One region of the Streptomyces sp. CY-1 genome, then DNA from elsewhere that is predicted to be linked to it. Evidence: predicted binding sites of a transcription regulator. Region 1 holds the regulator's gene; the other holds the start of a gene.
The links. The regulator HrcA, encoded in region 1, represses chaperone genes, less so after heat shock. The targets are predictions, from matches to a motif close to TTNGCACTCNGNNNNNCNGAGTGCNAA.
Positions count from the first base shown of each region.

Region 2: groES (co-chaperone GroES) is a predicted target of HrcA. The motif match lies at 1,783-1,809, and genes of this name have one in related genera.

Region 1 covers NZ_CP178393.1:3,985,924-3,989,370, reverse strand. Annotated here, with positions in the region: gene ACK1X7_RS17405 (DUF3097 domain-containing protein) at 1-634, opposite strand, end outside; gene ACK1X7_RS17400 (MBL fold metallo-hydrolase) at 768-1,490, opposite strand; gene hrcA (heat-inducible transcriptional repressor HrcA) at 1,656-2,672, shown strand; gene dnaJ (molecular chaperone DnaJ) at 2,673-3,447, shown strand, end outside.
Region 2 covers NZ_CP178393.1:5,324,078-5,327,524, reverse strand. Annotated here, with positions in the region: gene ACK1X7_RS22695 (class I SAM-dependent methyltransferase) at 1-572, opposite strand, end outside; gene ACK1X7_RS22690 (polysaccharide deacetylase family protein) at 650-1,714, shown strand; gene groES (co-chaperone GroES) at 1,959-2,267, shown strand; gene groL (chaperonin GroEL) at 2,359-3,447, shown strand, end outside.

The DNA of each region.
Region 1 (3,447 bases):
CCGGGATGCCGGCGGAGGACGGCTTCACGGCCTCCCAGATGTCGATATAGGGGTGGCCGAGGACCAGCACATGCTCGCCGGTGACCCGCGCGGCGATACGGGACTCCTTGGAGCCCGGCACCAGATGGTCGACGAGGACGCCGAGCCGGGCGTCCGGGCCGGGGGAGAAGTCATCGACGATGGCGGGCAGGTCGTCGACGCCCTCCAGGTACTCCACGACGACGCCCTCGATGCGCAGATCGTCGCCCCAGACCCGCTCCACCAGCTCCGCGTCATGGCGCCCCTCGACATAGATGCGCCCCGCACGGGCGACCCTCGCGCGCGCTCCCGGAACGGCGATCGACCCCGAGGCCGTGCGCTGGGGCGCGCTGGGGGCCGCCGCACGCGGGCGTACGAGGGTGACGACACGCCCCTCCAGCAGAAAACCGCGCGGCTCCATGGGGAAGACGCGATGTTTACCGAAGCGGTCCTCCAGAGTGACCGTGGGGCCCTCGGCGGTCTTCTCGCAGCGGATCACGGCGCCGCAGAAGCCGGTGGTGACCTCCTCCACGACGAGGTCCGGCTCGGCGGGGACCTCGGGGGCGGGCCGCTGCCGCTTCCAGGGCGGGGTCAGGTCCGGGTCGTACTGTCGCATCCGGATGACGATAGCGCGCGACGACCGCCCGCTCCTGTAGTGCGGACAACTAGGTGGACGCCTAGAGAGACGCCTGGAGGGACGCCTGGTTGGGCGACCAGGGGAACGACTGGAGGGGCGGCTGGGCGGACGCCTAGAGAGACACGCCGAAGCGGGCCGCCAGTTCGTCGCGTTGGGCCCGGACGAACCCGGCGTCCACGACCGAGCCGTGCCCCGGGACGTAGTGCGCGTCCGGGCCGCCGAGGGCGAGCAGCCGGTCGAGGGCGGCGGGCCAGCGGCCGGGGATCGCGTCGGGCCCGGCCTGGGGCGGGCCGGACTCCTCCACCAGATCGCCGCAGAAGACCACCTCGGGTTGGCCGGGCACCAGAACGGCCAGGTCATGGGCGGTGTGGCCGGGTCCCACATTGGCCAGCAGCACCGGCCGGTCGCCCAGGTCCAGGGTGAGCTCCCCGGAGACCAGATGGTGCGGGCCGACCAGATGGTCCACGGCCTCGGTGGCGGCGTTCCGGTCCACCCCGTGGCGGATCGCGTCCTCGCGCAGCGTCTCCCGCTCACGGCGCAGCAGCTCGTCCACGCCCGTGGCCCCGTACACCTCGCAGCCCGCGAAGGCGGCCGAGCCCAGGACGTGGTCGAAGTGCGGATGGGTGAGCGCGATCCGGGTGGGGCGGCGGCCGGTCAGCCGGGTGATCAGGGCGCGCAGCTCGGCCCCGGCGCGCAGGGTCGCGCCGGTGTCCACGACGAGGATGTCGGTCCGGCCGACGACCACGCCGACCGTCTCGTCCCACTCCGGCAGCCGACGGCGGGCCACACCGGGCGCGAGCCGCTCCCAGCCCGCCTCTTCCCAACACGTCTCCATACCGCGACGCTAGCTCAACGGGGATGGGGGAGAGTTGCTGCCGTGCGGCGGCTCTTGCCCATGCCACCGCACCCCGCCGTACACTGGCAGGGGGGTTCTGGCACTCGTGCCCGGTGAGTGCCAGGCGGACGACCTGATGAGACCGCTGGACTGGAGGTGCGCGGGGTGCTCAGCGAACGCAGACTCGAGGTGCTGCGTGCCATTGTCCAGGACTATGTGGGGACGGAGGAGCCGGTCGGCTCCAAGGCGCTCACCGAGCGGCACCGGCTGGGGGTCTCCCCGGCCACGGTGCGTAACGACATGGCCGCTCTGGAGGACGAGGGATTCATCGCCCAGCCGCATACGAGCGCCGGGCGGATCCCCACGGACAAGGGCTATCGCCTCTTCGTGGACAAGCTGGCCGGTGTGAAGCCGCTGTCCAGCCCGGAGCGGCGGGCCATTCAGAACTTCCTGGACGGCGCGGTCGACCTCGATGACGTGGTGGGCCGCACGGTCCGGCTGCTGGCGCAGCTCACCCGGCAGGTGGCGGTGGTGCAGTATCCGTCGCTGACCCGTTCGACGGTGCGCCATGTGGAGCTGCTGCCGCTGGCCACGGCCCGGGTGATGCTGGTGCTGATCACGGACACCGGCCGGGTGGAGCAGCGCATGGTGGACTGCCCCACCCCGATCACCGAGGACTCGCTGGCCGATCTGCGCGCCCGGCTCAACAGCCGGGTCGTGGGGCGGCGTTTCGCGGATGTGCCGCAGTTGGTGCAGGATCTTCCGGAGTCCTTCGAACAGGAGGACCGGGGGACCGTCTCGATCGTGCTGTCGACCTTGCTCGAGACGCTTGTGGAGGAGACCGAGGAGCGGCTGATGATCGGCGGCACCGCGAACCTCACGCGTTTCGTGCATGATTTCCCCCTGACGATCCGGCCCGTCCTGGAGGCACTCGAGGAGCATGTCGTCCTCCTCAAGTTGCTGGGCGAGGCCAAGGACTCGGGTATGACCGTGCGGATCGGGCATGAGAATGCTCACGAGGGGCTCAACGCCACCTCGGTCGTCGCGGTCGGCTACGGTTCCGGCGACGAGGCGGTCGCCAAACTCGGCGTGGTCGGACCGACCCGCATGGACTACCCCGGAACGATGGGAGCGGTACGCGCAGTGGCACGTTACGTCGGACAGATCCTGGCGGAGTCGTAAGTGGCGACGGACTACTACGCAGTCCTGGGCGTGCCGCGTGATGCCTCGCAGGACCAGATCAAGAAGGCATTCCGCCGGCTCGCACGCGAGCTGCATCCGGATGTGAACCCGGATCCGAAGACCCAGGAGCGGTTCAAGGAGATCAACGCCGCTTACGAGGTCTTGTCGGACCCACAGAAGAAGCAGGTCTACGACCTGGGCGGGGACCCGATGTCCGGGGCGGGCGGCGGTGGCGCCGGCGGCTTCGGAGGGGGCTTCGGCAACTTCTCCGACATCATGGACGCGTTCTTCGGGACCGCCTCGCAGCGCGGTCCGCGCTCCAGGACCCGGCGCGGTCAGGACGCGATGATCCGGCTGGACGTGGAGCTCAGCGAGGCCGCGTTCGGGACCACCAAGGACATCCAGGTCGACACCGCGGTCGTCTGCACGACGTGCAGCGGCGAGGGCGCGGCGCCGGGCACCTCGGCGCAGACCTGTGACATGTGCCGTGGCCGCGGTGAGGTCTCGCAGGTGACGCGGTCCTTCCTGGGCCAGGTCATGACCTCGCGGCCGTGCCCCCAGTGCCAGGGCTTCGGCACCGTGGTGCCGACCCCGTGCCCGGAGTGCGCGGGCGACGGCCGGATCCGCTCGCGGCGCACCCTGACCGTGAAGATCCCCGCCGGTGTGGACAACGGCACCAGGATCCAGTTGGCCGGTGAGGGCGAGGTCGGACCGGGCGGCGGCCCGGCGGGCGACCTGTATGTGGAGATCCACGAGGTCCCGCACCCGGTCTTCC
Region 2 (3,447 bases), 1.3 Mb from region 1:
GGCGGGGAGTACGCCTCGGGGTCGAAGACGCGGCCCCGGCCGCCGCGCCGGGCCGGGTCGACGAAGACCGCGTCGAAGGGCCGGGTGTCGATGTCGGTGACATCGGCGCAGCGGATCTCGATCAGCTCGGCCAGGCCGAGCGCCTGGGCGTTGGCGCGGGCGACGGCGCAGGTCAGCGGGTCGCGGTCGACGGCGAGTACGGAGATCCCGGTGCGGGCGAGCGCGATCGCGTCGCCGCCGATGCCGCAGCACAGATCGGCCATGCGGCGGACGCCGAACTCCGCGAAGCGGGCGGCCCGGTACGCGGCGACGGAGGTGCGGGTGGACTGCTCCACGCCGTTCGGCGTGAAGTACATGCGGTGCGCGTCCTCGGGGCCGAATTTGGCCACCGCCCGCTGCCGCAGCGTGGCCTGGGTCAGGGCCGCCGAGACCAGCGCCGGGGGGTGATCGCGGCGCAGCCGCGTCGCGGTGGCGAGCTCCTTCACCGGGTCGTAGTCGCGGAGCCCGGCGAGCAGCGCCTGCCCCTCGTCGCCGAGCAGTGAGTCGAAGGCGTCAACGTCCACATGGCCCATTCTCCCCGCTCCCGCGGGCGCATTCGCCCGCGTACGGCGCGCATATCCACGCCTCTGGACCGAAGATCGCTTATGTGATGATGATCAAGACTGGTTTTCCTCGCTCTCTGGTTCTCGTCGGCGCGGCGGCCGTGCTCACGGCCTGCGGATCCCTCGGCGCCGCCACCGAGCCGCACACCGGCTCCCGTCACGGCGCTCCCATGCCGCCGGCCTCCCTCGCCTCCCGGCTGGACGACCCGCCGTCGCCCTCGCGGCCGCCATCCGGACGGGAGCCGGAGCGGCGGCCACCGGCGTCGTCCGGGCCGGGGCACGAGGAGTACGAGGGCGAGGCCCGGGACGGCGCGTTCCCGGACGGGTCGCCGCGCTCCGGTGACCCCTCGGCGTCGGCCCCGGCCGCGGGGCCGTGCGGCGCGTGTGCCGGGCTGCCGCGCACGGCCCCGATGGGCACGCCCGACGGCTACCGCCGCTGGGGGCTGGACCGGCCGCTGGAGCGGCCTCCGGCCCCGCCCGCCGTCAAACCCGCGCTCGGGCGGTCGGGGCCGCAGGAGTGGGGGCTGCCGCCGATCGTGCGGCAGGTGCCCACCGACAAGCGGGTGGTCTTCGTGACGATCGACGACGGGATCGAGAAGGACCCGCGCTTCGTGGAGCAGGCCCGCGAGCTCGGGCTGCCGTTCACCGCGTTCCTCACCGACAACGTGATCGGGGACCACTACGACTACTTCGACCGGTTGCGCCGGCTCGGCAACCCCATGGAGAACCACACCCTCACCCATCCCAGCCTGGCCGGTATGGCCTACGACGACCAGGTGCGGGAGATCTGCGGCCAGCGGGACAACCTGTGGGACCACTTCGGTCAAGCCCCGCGCCTCTTCCGTCCCCCTTTCGGGGACTACGACGAGACGACGCTGCGGGCGGCGGGCTTCTGCGGGGCGCGGACGGTGGTGCTGTGGCGCGCCGAGATGGAGACCGGCGGGCTCGCCTACCGCTCCGGCGACCATCTGCTGCCGGGGGACATCATCCTCGCGCACTTCCGGGGGCCGGATCAGCTCGAGGGCCAGTCGATGACCGAGTGGATCACGGCGCTGGTGCGGGCGATCCAGGCCCAGGGATTCACGATCGGGCAACTGGAGGACTATGTGTGACGGCCCTGGGGGGAGGGCGTGGCGGGCGGCGGCGATGAGGTGGCGAGCGGGGGCCGCCACCATGTCGCTTGGCACTCTAGTTGACTGAGTGCTAACCGCGTCATAATGTCGAGGCTGGCACTCGGGACCGATGAGTGCCAAGGGATACAGCGACGGGCAGGTCCGGCACCCGCGACGACGGATCCACCTGGTCGCCACCTCAGACAGTTGACCCCGTGAGATCTCCGAAGGGGGAGGTCGGATCGTGACGACCACCAGCTCCAAGGTTGCCATCAAGCCGCTCGAGGACCGCATTGTGGTCCAGCCGCTCGACGCCGAACAGACCACGGCTTCGGGCCTGGTCATTCCGGACACCGCCAAGGAAAAGCCCCAGGAGGGCGTCGTCCTGGCCGTGGGCCCGGGCCGCTTCGAGGACGGCAAGCGCCTTCCGCTCGACGTCTCCGTCGGTGACGTCGTGCTCTACAGCAAGTACGGCGGCACCGAGGTGAAGTACAGCGGCGAGGAGTACCTCGTCCTCTCGGCTCGCGACGTCCTCGCGATCGTCGAGAAGTAATCACCGAAGTTTTGCCTATGAGCCGCGCCCCGGTGCCCGCGTCTGAAACCGGGGTCGGGGCGCGGTTCGTTTGAGAGGACATACGGAACTCATGGCGAAGATCCTGAAGTTCGACGAGGACGCCCGTCGCGCCCTCGAGCGCGGCGTCAACAAGCTTGCGGACACCGTCAAGGTGACGATCGGCCCCCGTGGCCGCAACGTCGTCATCGACAAGAAGTTCGGTGCTCCGACCATCACCAACGACGGTGTCACGATCGCCCGCGAGGTCGAGGTCGAGGACCCGTACGAGAACCTGGGCGCCCAGCTCGTCAAGGAGGTGGCGACCAAGACCAACGACATCGCGGGTGACGGCACCACCACCGCGACCGTGCTGGCCCAGGCCCTGGTCCGCGAGGGCCTGAAGAACGTGGCCGCGGGCGCCTCCCCGGCCGCCCTCAAGAAGGGCATCGACGCGGCGGTCAAGGCCGTCTCGGACGACCTGCTGGCCACCGCCCGCCCGATCGACGAGAAGTCCGACATCGCCGCCGTGGCCGCGCTGTCCGCGCAGGACAAGCAGGTCGGCGAGCTGATCGCCGAGGCGATGGACAAGGTCGGCAAGGACGGTGTCATCACCGTCGAGGAGTCCAACACCTTCGGCCTGGAGCTCGACTTCACCGAGGGCATGGCCTTCGACAAGGGCTACCTCTCGCCGTACATGGTCACCGACCAGGAGCGGATGGAGGCCGTCCTCGAGGACCCGTACATCCTGATCCACCAGGGCAAGATCGCCTCGATCCAGGACCTGCTGCCGCTCCTGGAGAAGATCATCCAGGCCAACGCCAGCAAGCCGCTGCTGATCATCGCCGAGGACGTGGAGGGCGAGGCCCTCTCGACCCTCGTCGTCAACAAGATCCGCGGCACCTTCAACGCCGTCGCGGTGAAGGCCCCGGGCTTCGGTGACCGTCGTAAGGCCATGCTCGGCGACATCGCCACCCTTACGGGCGGCACCGTCATCGCCGAAGAGGTCGGCCTCAAGCTGGACCAGGTCGGTCTGGACGTGCTGGGCACCGCCCGCCGCGTGACCGTCACCAAGGACGACACCACGATCGTCGACGGTGGCGGCAAGAGCGACGAGGTCACCGGCCGCGTCAACCAGATCAAGGCCGAGATCGAGGCCACGGACTCCGACTGGGACCGCGAG